3 regions of the Mesorhizobium sp. B2-4-7 genome follow, and region 2 is predicted to be linked to each of the others. Evidence: riboswitches for the same ligand, from Rfam matches in the RefSeq annotation. Region 2 holds a riboswitch; each other region holds the start of a gene.
The links. A riboswitch is a leader RNA that binds a small molecule or an ion and turns the genes downstream of it on or off. The one in region 2 is predicted to bind cobalamin.
Positions count from the first base shown of each region.

Region 1: another riboswitch for cobalamin. It lies ahead of FJ946_RS01055 (ABC transporter ATP-binding protein); the one in region 2 lies ahead of bluB (5,6-dimethylbenzimidazole synthase).
Region 3: another riboswitch for cobalamin. It lies ahead of FJ946_RS17930 (DUF1636 family protein); the one in region 2 lies ahead of bluB (5,6-dimethylbenzimidazole synthase).

Region 1 is NZ_VFVH01000001.1:213,418-218,011, forward strand. It holds gene FJ946_RS01040 (MarR family winged helix-turn-helix transcriptional regulator) at 1-332, opposite strand, end outside; gene FJ946_RS01045 (iron ABC transporter permease) at 461-1,480, opposite strand; gene FJ946_RS01050 (ABC transporter substrate-binding protein) at 1,489-2,436, opposite strand; gene FJ946_RS01055 (ABC transporter ATP-binding protein) at 2,476-3,264, opposite strand; cobalamin riboswitch at 3,521-3,730, opposite strand; gene FJ946_RS01060 (LacI family DNA-binding transcriptional regulator) at 3,793-4,594, opposite strand, start outside.
Region 2 is NZ_VFVH01000001.1:665,337-669,930, reverse strand. It holds gene FJ946_RS03395 (MFS transporter) at 1-435, opposite strand, end outside; gene FJ946_RS03390 (TetR/AcrR family transcriptional regulator) at 556-1,161, shown strand; gene bluB (5,6-dimethylbenzimidazole synthase) at 1,207-1,959, opposite strand; cobalamin riboswitch at 2,008-2,188, opposite strand; gene FJ946_RS03380 (histone deacetylase family protein) at 2,310-3,236, shown strand; gene FJ946_RS03375 (exodeoxyribonuclease VII small subunit) at 3,240-3,491, shown strand; gene FJ946_RS03370 (DUF2277 domain-containing protein) at 3,590-3,856, shown strand; gene FJ946_RS03365 (pirin family protein) at 3,897-4,594, shown strand, end outside.
Region 3 is NZ_VFVH01000006.1:106,513-111,106, reverse strand. It holds gene FJ946_RS17940 (cobaltochelatase subunit CobN) at 1-602, opposite strand, end outside; gene cobW (cobalamin biosynthesis protein CobW) at 619-1,671, opposite strand; gene FJ946_RS17930 (DUF1636 family protein) at 1,674-2,120, opposite strand; cobalamin riboswitch at 2,158-2,362, opposite strand; gene FJ946_RS17925 (winged helix-turn-helix domain-containing protein) at 2,392-3,591, opposite strand; gene FJ946_RS17920 (NADH-quinone oxidoreductase subunit A) at 3,925-4,290, shown strand; gene FJ946_RS17915 (NADH-quinone oxidoreductase subunit B) at 4,281-4,594, shown strand, end outside.

The DNA of each region.
Region 1 (4,594 bases), 450 kb from region 2:
CCGGCGAGGCTCTTGACCTCCGCATACGCGGCACTTGCCTTGGGAGTTGGGAAGATCATGCGCACGCGGCGGTCGGCGGCGTCGGAGCGGCGCTCGATCCAGCCGCCCTCCTCCATCCGGTCAACCAGCCGCGAGACGCTGATCGGCTCGATTTCAAGCAGTTCGGCAAGCCGCGCCTGCGAAACGCCCGCTTCCTTGGCGACGCGAACCATCAGGCGCCATTGCGCCGAGGACAGGCCAAGGCCGCTGGCGCGCGCTTCGAAGCGCTTTCGCATCAGCCTCTGCACGTCGTGGATCAAAAATCCCAATCTGTCTACGCCTTCGGAAACCATGAGTGGCATATATAATAAGCGTGCTTATCATTCAAGTCCGGCATTGTTCCAGAAGCCGGCAAACGTGCATGGCAGCCGTGCAGCACAATCATGGCTGCGTCCGATGATTTCGGCCGCCGCGACACCCATTACAAGCGGTTGCGGATCAGCATGGTGACAACGAAGAAGGCGCCGAGCGAGCTGGTGATGATGCCGATCGGCAGTTCCTGCGGCGGCAGCAATGTGCGCGCCAGAAGGTCGCTTGCCAGCAACAGCACCGCCCCGAACAGCGCGCAACTTACGATCAGGCGCAGATGCAGCGCGCCGGCCAGCGGCCGCGACAGATGCGGGATCATGAGGCCGACGAAGCCGATGACGCCAGCGACCGAAACCAGGATCGCGGTCGAAAAAGCGGCGACCAGAAACGTCGTCCGTCGCATTCGCGCCACCGGCACGCCAAGACTTTCGGCGGCATTTTCGCCGGCCAGGAAAGCGTCCAGCCGGCGATGATTCCACAGCCCGTACGCCGCAATCGTGCCGGCCCCAAGCGCACCCAGCCAGATATTGTCCCACCGCGCAAGGCCGAGCCCGCCCATCGTCCAGAACAGCACCGAATGGGCGGCGCGCTGGTCACCGGCAAAGACCAGGTAATTGGTCAATGCGGTGAACATGAAGGAGACCGCAAGTCCGGCGAGGATCAGCCGTTCGGGGCCTTGTCCCCTCACCCGCGCAACCAGCAAAAGCACAACGCAAGCCGCCAGAATACCGCCGGTGAACGCAGCGATCGGTAGCGTCCAGATCCCGAAACTGTCGCCGAAGACGGTGATGACGGAGACAGCGCCGGCGGCGGCTCCCGACGAGAGGCCGAACAGGAACGGATCGGCAAGATCGTTGCGCGTCACCGTCTGTAACAGCGCGCCGACCACGCCCAGGCCGCCGCCGACACAGATGGCCAGGATTATGCGCGGCAATCTGAGGTCGACGACGATCCTGCCGACCGGGCCGGACACGTCATGCCCCTTCAATCCGATCGCATGGCCAAGTGCTGCAACGACGTCGCCCAACGGAATCATCGTCGAGCCATAGGCGATCGACAGCAGCGCGAACGCGGCGATTGCCAACGCCGCCGCCGTCATGGCCAATAGGAATGCCTTGTGCCGCAAAGTCATGTTCCCGGTTAAAACGCTTCCGGATGCATCGCCCTGGCAATCTTGCCGATCGCGTCGATATTGGCCGGCCCGGGTGTCAGTTCGGCATAGCGAAGCGCCGCGAAGCGTTCGTTCCTGACCGCGTCCGTCTCCTTCATTGCCGGATGCGCTTTCAGGAAATCGAGCAGCTTCCGGTAGCCGCCGCCATCCTGATAGTCGAGCAGGATGAGGAATTGCGGATTGCGCGAGGCCACCGTCTCCCAATCCGTGTTGCCCCAGCTGGTGTCCATGTCGGCCATGATGTTGTCGCCGCCGGCCGCGGAAATCATGGCGTTGGGAATGGCGAACTTGCCTGATGTGAACGGCTTGTCCTCGCCGGAATCATAGAGGAACACGCGCGTTCCCCTGCGGGCGCCGACCTTGGCCGTGATTTCGGCGAGCTGCGCCTTCCAGCCGGAGACGAGCTTATCCGCTTCGGCCTCCTTGCCGAAGATCTTGCCCAGCTTCTCGACATCGCCATAGAGCAGGTCCATCGAAGCGGCGGGGCGGTTCTTGTCGAGATGGACGCAGCTTTCCGTCAGCACCAGGGTCTTGATGCCGTGTTGCGCCAGCGTATCGGGCGTCACCTCGCCGCCCGGCTTCATGCCGTAGTACCAACCGGCGAAGAAGAAGTCGGGCTCGACAGCGACCAGGTTTTCCAGCGTCGGATATTTGGGCGCCAGTTCCGGGATCGAGCCTTGCTCGGCCTTGAATTCGGGGCCGACCTTGTACCATCCGGTGATGCCGGTCAGGCCGACGATCGACGGCTGCAGCTTCAGGGCGAAGGCCATCTCGGCCATGTTGAGATCGTGAATGACAGCGCGCTTTGGAGGCGCGTCGAAGGTCAGCGACTTGCCGCAGCTGTCGACCGTCACCGGAAAGGCGAAGGCCGTAGAGGCCAGCAGGGAGAAGGCAAGAGATACGGCAAGGCGTTTCACGGATGTTGCTCCTTCGTTGCACGGGAATTGGATCTGCGCTCACGAAGATGGCGCGGCACGGTTCGGAACCTCGAACACCGTCAGCTCGCGGTCCTCCGTCGGGTGGCGCAACCTAAAGACGTCGACACCGAAGATCTCGCGGATCAGCTGCTGAGTGAGTGCTTCGCGTGGCGGCGCCAGCACATGCAACCGGCCATGGCTCATCACCGCGACCCTGGTGGCGAAAGGCGTCACCAGCGCCAGATCGTGCAGCACCGCGATCACGGTCATGCCGAGGCCTGCAACCAGTTCGAGCAACTCGCTGCGCGCCCGCGGGTCGAGATGGTTGGTCGGCTCGTCGAGGAACAGGATCTTCGGCTCCTGTGCGATGGCGCGGGCAAGCTGGGCGCGCTGGCGCTCGCCGCCCGACAGCGAGCCGATGGTGCGGCCAAGCAGCGGCAACAGCCCGGTCCGACGCAGCGCCTCGACGACAATGTCGCGTTCCTCGCTCCTGTGCCTGCGGCCGGTATGCGGAACCCGGCCGAGCTCGACATAATCGATCACCGCCAGCCGTGGATCCGGTTGATCGGTCTGGCCGACGACGGCGATGTGCAGCGCCCGCTCGGCGGTCGAAATCCTGTCCAGCAGGCGCCCGGTGAGCTTCACTTCGCCCGAACTCGGCCGCAGCATGCCCGACAGCATGCGCAGCAATGTCGTCTTGCCGGCGCCGTTGGGACCGATGATGGCGAGACGGTCGCCCGCCGCCACCGAAAGGCTGACCGGATGCACCAGATGCAGGCCATCCGCCGCCGCGGCCAGGTCGCGGGCCTCGAGAAGCGGCGCGGTCATGGGCAATTCCTTGCAGGGCCTGCCGGAATACGGGCCAGCGTCTTGCTTGCCAATCCTGCCGGACGCTGGCCTGAATTCACCTCGGTGGCGATATCGCGGCAAAGCGTGCACACGATGATGCGATGCATGGGAATGCAGTGAATGCGATCGATGGAGCCGTCCAACTTCCGTCACTTTCAAAAATGGCGACGGAAGGAAGCTGGCTTGAACCGGTCGACAAGACCGAACCCCGCGTCTCCTCCCGGCACACCCCGTCCGGTCAACCCATGCAGATGGCAGGTCTCCTGGCTCGCGGGTCGTTGCGCCATCCTGCCTTCCCAGCCTTGCCGGCCAGTGGCTTCTCGGATTTTGCTCGCCGCTTACAGTTGCGGGGGCAGCCATGGCTTCGACCCGAAAATCGGGCCTCACCATGTTCCCTTTTCACCCCTCGCCTTGCGGCGCGGGGACCATCACGAGTCGCAGCCTAGGATGCAGGCAGCGTCGAGGCAAGGTCGATGCATGTTCTGTTATAACGATACAAACGTGTGGTCAATCACTATCGCGCGCCACCAGTTCCAGCGGCCAGACCTCGCGAATGATCTCTGGCCCTTTCGCGCCGGCGAAAGCCGGGAGCGAGGCGAGCAGGATTTCGCCGAGCCGCCGCCCCATCGGGTCAAGGCTCGGACGAAAGCCGGTCAGCGCCGGCGAGAAATAACGGCAGAGCGGCGTGTCGACGATGACGATCACCGCGACATCCTGCCCGGGCTTGATCCCCATTTCGGCGAGCGCTTTGCAGCCGCCGAGCGCCATCGAGTCGTTGTTGAAGATAATCGCGGTCGGCGGATCCTTCGACCGCATGACTTGCGGTGTCACCGCGTAGCCACCGGCTTCGTTGATAAAACCGTCCACAATCAGGCCGGGATCGACTTCGATGCGGTGCCGCCGCAGCGCCTTGCAATAACCCTCCAGAAACAGATAACCGAAATTCAGGTCAAGCGACGGCCGGATGGCGGCGATGCGGCGGTGGCCACGCGCAACCAGCCGGTCGACCGCATCGGCGCCCGCCTTCTCGAAATCCAGATCCAGAGAGGGATAGCTGTCGTCGCCGGACCGGCTTCGGCCGAGCGTCGCGAAGGGAAAGCCGGCCTTGCTCAGATAGTCGATGCGATCGTCCTCGCGCCGCGTCCAGGCCAGTACGACGGCATCGGCACGACGCGTCTCGACGACGCGGCGCAGCCGCTCCTGTTGATAATCCGCCGGCGCGCCCATGACGATGATCAGGTCCAGCCCGCACTCGGCCAATGTCGCTTGCAGTCCGGTGAGGAACGGAATGAAGAACGGCTCGCCATAC
Region 2 (4,594 bases):
TTCGAAGGCGAAGGCGGTGTTCATCTCCGGCCGGCCGCGAAAAAGCTCGGTCCAGCGCGCGCGCACCATTGCCGGCATGCTGGGCATGGCCGCTGCCAGCAGCGCCGACACGAACATTGTCCATACCGGCCAATCCTGATTGGCCGACGCAATCAGCAGCAGGAATGCCAGCACGGAGATGATGGTGGTGGGCACGACGATCCATGTCTGGCCGAGGCGGTCGACCAGCCTGGAGATCTGCGGCGCCAGGAAAGCGTTGGCCAGCGCGAATGTCGCCGAGACGGCACCCGCCAGCCAGTATTCGCCACGCGTCTGCGACAGCATCGCCACGATGCCGATCGGCGCCATGGCGACCGGCAGGCGCGCCATGAAGCCTGCAGCGGCAAAGCCCTTGGCGCCAGGGGCTCGAAAGATCTCGGAATAGGGGTTCTGCATGGTCCGTTCCTCGACAAAAGGCGATTCGGAAATTACATACGATGCGTATGAATACTAAATAGATCATACGTCGCGTATGTCAATTGGCATACGTGACGTATGTGGATAAGGCCAGAAGAGATGCACAAGCCCCGCAGGGAAATGATCGCCGAAACGCGCGCCAAATTGATTGCCGCGGCCCGGCATGCGTTCGGAACGATCGGTTATGCCGAGGCATCGATGGATGATTTCACCGCATCGGCCGGGCTGACGCGCGGTGCGCTCTATCATCATTTCGGGGACAAGAAGGGGCTTTTGCAGGCGGTTATCGCCGAGATAGACGCCGAGATGGCGGCACGGGTGAATGAGGTTGCAGCGAAAGCACCGACCCGCTGGCAAAGCTTCGTCGACGAATGCACGAGCTACATCGAAATGGCGCTGGAGCCGGAAATCCAGCGCATCATGTTTCGGGACGGTCCGGCCGTGCTGGGGGATCCCGCGCAATGGCCGAACGCCAATGCCTGCGTCGCGTCGATGACCGATCACCTGACGACGCTGCAGGGCGACGGGGTGGTTGTCCCGGGCGTAGACCCCGAGACCGCGGCACGGCTGATCAACGGGGCGAGCAGCCAGGCGGCGCAGCGGATCGCCAATTCGAACGACCCGGAAGCGACGTCGAAGACCGTGGTGGCGGCATTCAAGCAACTGCTCGAAGGATTGTTGAGGAAGGATGCCGGAGCCGCCTGACGACGGCAGGCCGCCGGCAGCGCGCTGCGCATGCCGTATCGGCAATCAAATCAAGGGTTTGTCAGACTTTTCGCATGTTGCCGCCTTGAGGCGTGCGATCGTTGATTTGAGCGGAACTTCGCCCTGTCCGCAAAACGTCTCGCTCATGATCAGCTCGGGCAGCGGCAGCCGCCGCCCCCAGCCATGTGTTTCGAGGTCCGGTTTCGGCGCGAACTCCGAGACACGGCCGACACAGAGATAGGCCACCGGCGTCACATGCCCGGGAATCGACAGAAGGTCTTTCAACGCCTGCGCCTCGATAATGCTGACCCAGCCGACGCCGACGCCTTCGGCGCGCGCCGCCAGCCAGAAATTCTGCACCGCGCAGACCGTGCTGTAGAGATCCATCTCGGGATTGTGCCAGCGTCCCAGCGGCGAACCCTGTGAGCGTCGGCGGTCGCAGGTGATACAGATATTGAGCGCGCTTTCGCAGATGCCTTCCAGCTTGAGCTTGCGGTAGAGCGCCCGCCGCTCTTCCTCGATCGCCGGCAATTCCTGCTCGCGCGCCGCGAGGAACAGGTCGCGCACCTGTTCCCGTCGTTCGGTGCCACGAATGACGATGAAATTCCATGGCTGCATGAAGCCGACCGATGGCGCGTGATGGGCGGCAAGCAGCAGCCGCGCCAAGACCTCGTCGTCGACGGCCTCTGATGTAAAATGGCTGCGAACATCGCGCCGCGTGAACATGGCGCGGTAGACCGCATCGCGCGCCATCTGGTCGAATCCGTCACCCACGGGGATGGTCATATTGTCCGGCATCGCTTGTCCCCTTGCGATTGCAATCAACTGCCGTCCGCCTGACCATGCGGATGACGATGCCTGCCAGGCCGGTCTTCTGGCTCGGGATCAACCCGCATCCGGCGCCTTCCCGTCATCGACAGTGGCATTTACCGGCGCGGTCCCCCTTACAGCGTTGGGCACGCCACGGTATCAAACCGTGTTCCCGATTCTCCCGCTCGCGGCGGGCACCAGGCAGTGGCCGGGACTTTACGACGAAGCCCCTGCGCCGCCAATCCCCGCGGCGACGCGAACGGACGCAAGCGCGATTTTCCCCAACCATCAGGCCGCAACGCATGGCCATCGCCGCGCCAGGGCACTAGATAGGGAGCATGGCCACTCGTCTCTACACCCATCCGATCTTCCTCGAGCACATCACGCCACCCGGCCATCCGGAGCGGCCGGACCGCTTGCGCGCAATCGAGCGCGTGCTCGACGACGAGGCTTTTGCCGCGCTCGATCGCCTCGAGGCGCCACAAGGCGACGAGGCCACCATTCTCTACGCGCATCCCGAGGATTTCGTCGAGCGGGTACGCGCCGCCATTCCCGATACGGGCATCGCCCGCATAGATGCCGACACAACGGCCAGCCCGAAGAGCTGGCAAGCGGCGATCACCGCGATCGGCGCCGCCAACGCCGCCGTCGACGACGTCTTTGCCGGCAGGGCAGACAACGTTTTCGTCGCCGCCCGGCCGCCCGGCCATCATGCGGAGAAAGCGACGGCGATGGGCTTCTGCCTGTTCAACACGGCGGCCATCGCCGCACGTTATGCACAGCGCAAACACGATATCGAACGCGTCGCCATCGTCGACTGGGACGTGCATCACGGCAACGGCACGCAGGATGTTTTCTGGGACGATCCGTCCGTGCTTTATTGCTCGACGCACCAGATGCCGCTCTACCCCGGCACCGGAGCAAAGAACGAAACCGGCGCCGGCAACATCGTCAACGCGCCGCTTGCGCCGCAGACCGGCAGCGAGGCGTTCCGCGATGCCTTCCTGTCGCGCGTGCTGCCCTCGCTCGACAATTTTGCACCCGACCTGATCATCATTTCGGCCGGCTTCGACGCGCATCATCGCGATCCGCTGGCCGAGATCAACCTGACCGAGGATGATTTCGACTGGGCGACCGGCCAACTCATGCAGCGCGCGGCGCGCCACAGCGCCAACCGGCTCGTCAGCCTGCTCGAGGGCGGCTACGATCTGCAAGGATTGGCATTTTCGGTCGCCGCCCATGTCGGGCGACTGATGAAAGGATGAATGATGGCTGGTGAAATCAACGAAGACGTCAAGGCGATGAGCTTCGAACAGGCTCTCGACGCGCTGGAGAAGATCGTCGATGATCTGGAGCGTGGCGATGTGCCGCTCGACCAGTCGATCAAGATCTACGAGCGCGGCGAGGCGCTGAAGGTGCATTGCGACCGGCTGCTCAAGGCGGCCGAGGACAAGGTGGAGAAGATCAGGCTGTCCCGCGACGGCAAGCCGGTCGGGACGGAGCCGCTGGACGCGGATTGAGGCACGCAGCCGTCTCTCTGGTTTTTGACACGATCATGATTGAGGATAGAACGCGTCCCGATTGAAACGGCTCCAGGACAAGAGGAGATACGGAAGCGATGTGCAGAAACATCAAGACCCTGTTCAATTTTGATCCGCCGGCGACCAACGACGAGGTGCGCGATGCAGCCCTTCAATTCGTTCGCAAGCTGAGCGGAACGACGCGGCCTTCGAAGCAGAACCAGCACGCATTCGACCATGCCGTCGAGGCCATCGCGGCGTCGGCGCGCGAGCTTCTCGATTCGCTTGAAACCAACCAGCATCCGCGCAATCGCGAGGAGGTTGCGGCCAAGCTGCGGGCGAAGGCGGCGATCCGCTTTGCCTGATCTGGCCAGAGCAGCCATCGGCCGCTGACAAGGAGAGTTCATGAGCTTCTTTCCCGGGAAGGATCCTGAAGCCGGCGATGCCTTTGCCGGCGACCAGATCGAATTGATGGTCATTCCGAACGCCAAGGACATTGGCGGTTTTCAGGTTCGCCGCGCCTTGCCGACCGCCAAAAGGCGGCTGGTCGGTCCCTTCATCTTCTTCGACCGCATGGGCCCGGCCATCCTGCGTGCCGGTCAGGCGCTCGACGTCCGGCCGCATCCTCATATCGGCCTGTCGACGGTCACCTACCTGTTCGACGGCAGGATCAGGCATCGCGATTCGCTCGGCACCGAGATGGTGATCGAGCCGGGTGACGTGAACCTGATGACCGCCGGCCGCGGCATCGTCCATTCGGAGCGCACGCCGGAAGAACTGCGCGGCGCGCCGATGTCGATCTCGGGGCTGCAGACATGGTTGGCGCTGCCGGACGGCAAGGAGGAAGTGGCGCCGGTTTTCGAAAACACCGCTGTCGCGCGGCTTCCCGACATCGACGCGGAAGGCGTCAGCGGCCGCATCGTTATAGGCGATTTCCAGGGGCTGCGTTCCCCGGTGCGAGCCGATTCCGAGACGCTCTACGCCGACCTCAGGCTGGCGCCCGGCGCCAGCGTGAAAATCCCTGCCGACGCGGAAGAACGCGCCATCTATACGCTGGAAGGCGAGGTCTCGATTTCCGGCGACGTGTTTCCGGCGGAACGGCT
Region 3 (4,594 bases), on a different contig from region 2:
GGGTGTGAAGGATCGTCAACATTCGATAAGTACGGCTTCTCCACGACTCCGCGCCCCGGCTCATAAAACCCGGCTTTCGGCACGCTTACCGGCTCGGCAATCTCGCCATCAGACCCCGCCAACCGCGCCAGCCTGCGCACCAGCGCGCTCATATTGGCCGGGCCGCCCTGGCGGAAATAATTGAGCAGCCCGTCCAGTTCCTCGCGCGGCAGCGTCGAGGCTTCGATCAGCCTGATATCCTCGTCGTGGCTTTCACCGGGAAGTAGTGCCAGCTTTATGCCGCGCTCACGGGCAACCACGGCCAACTGGTCGCAGCCGTAGCGCCACCACTCGTAACCGCCGAGAATACGCACCAGAATGACTTTGGCGTGACGGGCGACGCTGTCGATCCAGAGGTCGACGGACATGGGGTGGCGCAGGTCGCGCAGCGCGGCCAGCCGCATCGTGGGCAGCCGATCGGCGTCGCCTTTCCAGGCCGCTGCCAGTCCGGCCAGGTCGCTGTCCGTAAAGGACAGCGCCACCATTTCCGCCGGCGTCTGCCGCAGATCGACCGGCTCGGCGAGATCGTCGAGCGAGGCGGATGTGGTGGTGAGGATGTGCATCGCGGTCGGTGTTGCCTCAGCCGGCGAGGATATGCTCGATCGCCGGGCGGTTCAGCCCCTTGAGGCCGATGACGACCAGGCGCGAGCGGCGGTCGTCGTCAGCCGTCCAGGCGCGGTCATAATAATGATTGACGCGCGGACCGACCGCCTGCAGCAACAGCCGCATCGGCTTGCCGCCGACCTCGACGAAGCCTTTCACCCGCAGCACGTTCTCCTGTTCGGCGGCGGTCGCGACGCGCTTTGCCAGGTCGTCCGGGTTGGCGATCGAGGGGATGTCGACGATGAACGTATCGAAGTCGTCGTGCTCGTGGTCGAAGGCGCCGTCATGATGGGACTTGCGGTTCTCGATGTCGTCCTCGACGGCGAGGCCTAGCCCGAGCAGCACGGACGGATCGACCTTGCCATGAGCCGTCGGCACGACCTTCACGGCGCGGGCGGAGTGTTCGCCAATGATGGCGTTGGCGCGAGCCGAACCTGCGGCATCCATCAGGTCGCTCTTCGACAGGATGATGAGGTCGGCGCAGGCGATCTGGTCCTCGAACACCTCCTCGACGGGGTCGTCGTGGTCCAGTGTCTGGTCCTGCGCGCGTTGCGCCTGCAGGGCGTCCATGTCGTTGGCGACGCGCCCCTCGGCCAATGCCGGACCGTCGACCACGGCGATTACGCCGTCGACTGTCACCCGGCTCTTCACTGTCGGCCACTGGAAGGCCTGGACCAGCGGCTTGGGCAGAGCCAAGCCTGAGGTCTCGATCAGGATGTGGTCGACCTTCGGCGTCAGCGACAGGATCTGGTCGAGCGCCGGGACGAAATCGTCGGCGACGGTGCAGCAGATGCAGCCATTGGCCAGTTCGACGATGTTTTCCTCCGGGCAGGTGTCGATGCCGCAGCCCTTGAGGATCTCGCCGTCGATTCCGATGTCGCCGAATTCGTTGACGATGATGGCGATCCGCTTGCCGCCCGCGTTCTCCAGGAGATGGCGGACCAGCGTGGTCTTGCCGGCACCCAGGAAGCCGGTGACCACGGTACAGGGGACGCGGGAGAGAGTGGCGGCGGAAACTGCGGCGGTCATGATCAGTCCTTCAGCATGTCGAGGGGAGGAATGCGGGCGACGAGGCCGCGCTTGAGGGAATCCGGGCGACCACGCCACGGAATGAGGCCGTTGGTCGAAGCGGCGAAGAGTTTCGCGCCGGTGACGAGATCGGCGCCGCTGGCGATGTTCAGGTCGCCGAAGACATAACTCCAGCAGCCGTCGCGAAGAATCGCCGCACTGAGACGGCGCTTGCAGTTGCCGAGGCATTCGACGGTGCGGACACGGACATTGTCGGCCGTTGCGGCTTGGCGCGTATCTTGAGCCAAAACTTCGCCGGCGCGGGGATGGGCATCGGAACCGGTCTCGTCGCGGCAGGAAGCGCAGATGATAACAGTGACGCCGGCCAAGGCGTCGCTATCGCCAGACAAGTCGCTATCGCCAGACAAAATGTCCGCTGTTTCAGCCGGGAAACTGCTGTCGCGTTCCAAATCGGGCTCCTTGCCCGGAAAACCCGCCGGGCGATCGGATTCTTATGTCTCAGACGGCAGGTCTCCTGGCTCGCGGGTCATCGCCTTCGTGCCGCCTTCCCGGGACCGTCCCAGTGGTTTTCGGCCTTGGCTCGTCGCTTACAGTTGCGGGGACAGCCGCGGATTTGAAATCGAGATTTCGCACCGCATTCCCTCTTGGCTCCTCCCTTTGCCGAGAGGAGACCGTCTGGAATGGATTTAGGCTCTTGCAGGCGGCGGTGTCAACGCGCGTCTACGACACGGCAATGTCGGCGAGCGGCTGCCCAAGGTCGCCGGCGGGCGTAACCTCGATCCGTTCGAGGCCGAGCCAGCCCTGCATCTGCGTCAATTCCTGGAAGAGTTGCGCGGCGGTTTCAGGCGGCGCGCTGGGCTCGGCATAGGCCGCGTGGACGCGTAGCACGCTGGCCGGCCGGTCGGCCTTGAGGTCGACGCGCGCCACGATCCTGTCGCCGAGCAGGAACGGCAGGACGTAATAGCCGTATTGCCGTTTTTCGGCAGGGGTGTAGATTTCTATGCGGTAGTGGAAATCGAACAGCCGCTCCGTGCGCGAGCGCTCGAAAACGACCGGATCGAACGGCGCCAGCAAGGCGCGGGCCTCGATTTTTCGTGGAATACGGGCCTCCTTATGGAGGTAAGCCGGTTTGTTCCAGCCCTCGACACGCACCGGCACCAGCTCGCCTGTTTCAACCAGCTCCTCCAGCCGGCCCTTCATGTCGGCCGGCGACAGGCGGAAATAGTCGCGCAGGTCGCTTGCTGTCGCGACGCCATGAGCGCGGGCGGATATCCGCAGCAATTCCCGATGCGCGTCCTCGGCAGACGGCACCGGCAGATCGAGGATCGCCCGCGGCAGTACGCGCTCGGGCAAATCATAGAAGCGTTCGAAGCCACGGCGGTGCGCGGTGGTGATGCGTCCTGCCCAGAACAGCCATTCGAAGGCATGCTTGGCGTGGCTCCAGCCCCACCAGCCGCCGGATCCTTTCTGGCCTTCGAGCGCGGAAGCGGCGATCGGGCCGCGCTCCGCGACCTCGCGGTAGATCTCTTCTATATAGGCGGCGTGCTCGCGGCCCCATTTGGCGAGACCCAGATACATTTCATCGCCACGCTCGGCGCGCTGCATGCGCCAACGCATCAGGGGATAGGTCTCGACCGGCAGGAAGGAAGCCTCGTGCGCCCAGTATTCGAAAACCGTGCGCTTGCGCGTGACGGCGGCGTTGTCGAGCAAGGCGAACGGGTAGGGACCAAGGCGCGAATAGAGCGGCATGTAGTGAGCGCGCACCACCGCGCTGACGGAATCGATCTGCAGCAGGCCGGTACGCGAGAGCACACGGGCGAAGTGGCGTCGGTCGGGCGTGCCGGCGGGGCGGGGATCAGTGAACCCTTGGGCGGCGAGCGCGATACGCCGGGCCGCGGCGAGCGAGATATTTTCCTTCATTCGGATGCGACTCTGATGGCTTGTTGAGCGTGGTTCGGACAGTTGATTCCGGCCATGCTAGCAGGGTTTTGGCGGCAACTCTGTCAGGAGAGAAAAGTGGAGTAAAAAGCGAAGGAAATCAAACAGGAGCGGATCGGACCAGTTTCTTCCCTTATGCCGTCCAGGCCAGTGTTTTGAACAAGGTTTGACTTGCTTCGCCGGAAGCGCTGCGCTAACCCTCGCCGCGTTGCAGCAAAGGCCCCTTAAAACGGTTCAGCGGTTAAACTGTCACGCTTCCGCAATGGGGTCTGGTGCTGTAATCAAAATGGATTGGCGCCAACGGAAAGCCGCAGCATGAACGCACTTCTCAGTTCGTACCTGCCCATCGTCCTGTTTATCGCAGTGGCGGCGGCTGTCGGCGTCGCGCTCATCGTGGCGCCGTTCCTGGTGGCCTACCGCAATCCCGACCCGGAAAAGCTTTCCGCCTACGAATGCGGGTTCAACTCGTTCGATGACGCCCGTATGAAGTTCGACATCCGCTTCTACCTGGTGTCGATCCTGTTCATCATTTTCGACCTGGAAGTGGCCTTCCTGTTTCCGTGGGCGGTGTCGTTCTCGAAGATCGGCATGCTCGGTTTCTGGTCGATGATGGTGTTTTTGGCGGTGCTGACCATCGGCTTTGCCTATGAATGGAAAAAAGGAGCGCTCGAATGGGATTGAGCGACAGTTCCGGCACGCTCGTCGCGCCGAAGCCCAAGGGTCTGATCGATCCCAATACCGGCAGGCCGGTTGGGTCCGATGATCCGTTCTTCCTCGAAATCAACAACGAACTCGCCGACAAGGGCTTTCTCGTCACCTCGACCGAGGCGCTGATCACCTGGGCGCGCAGCGGCTCGCTGATGTTCATGACCTTCGGCCTCGCCTGCTGCGCCGTCGAGATGATCCACACCTCGATGCCGCGCTACGATTCGGAGCGGTTCGGTGTTGCTCCTCGCGCGTCTCCGCGCCAGTCCGACATCATGAT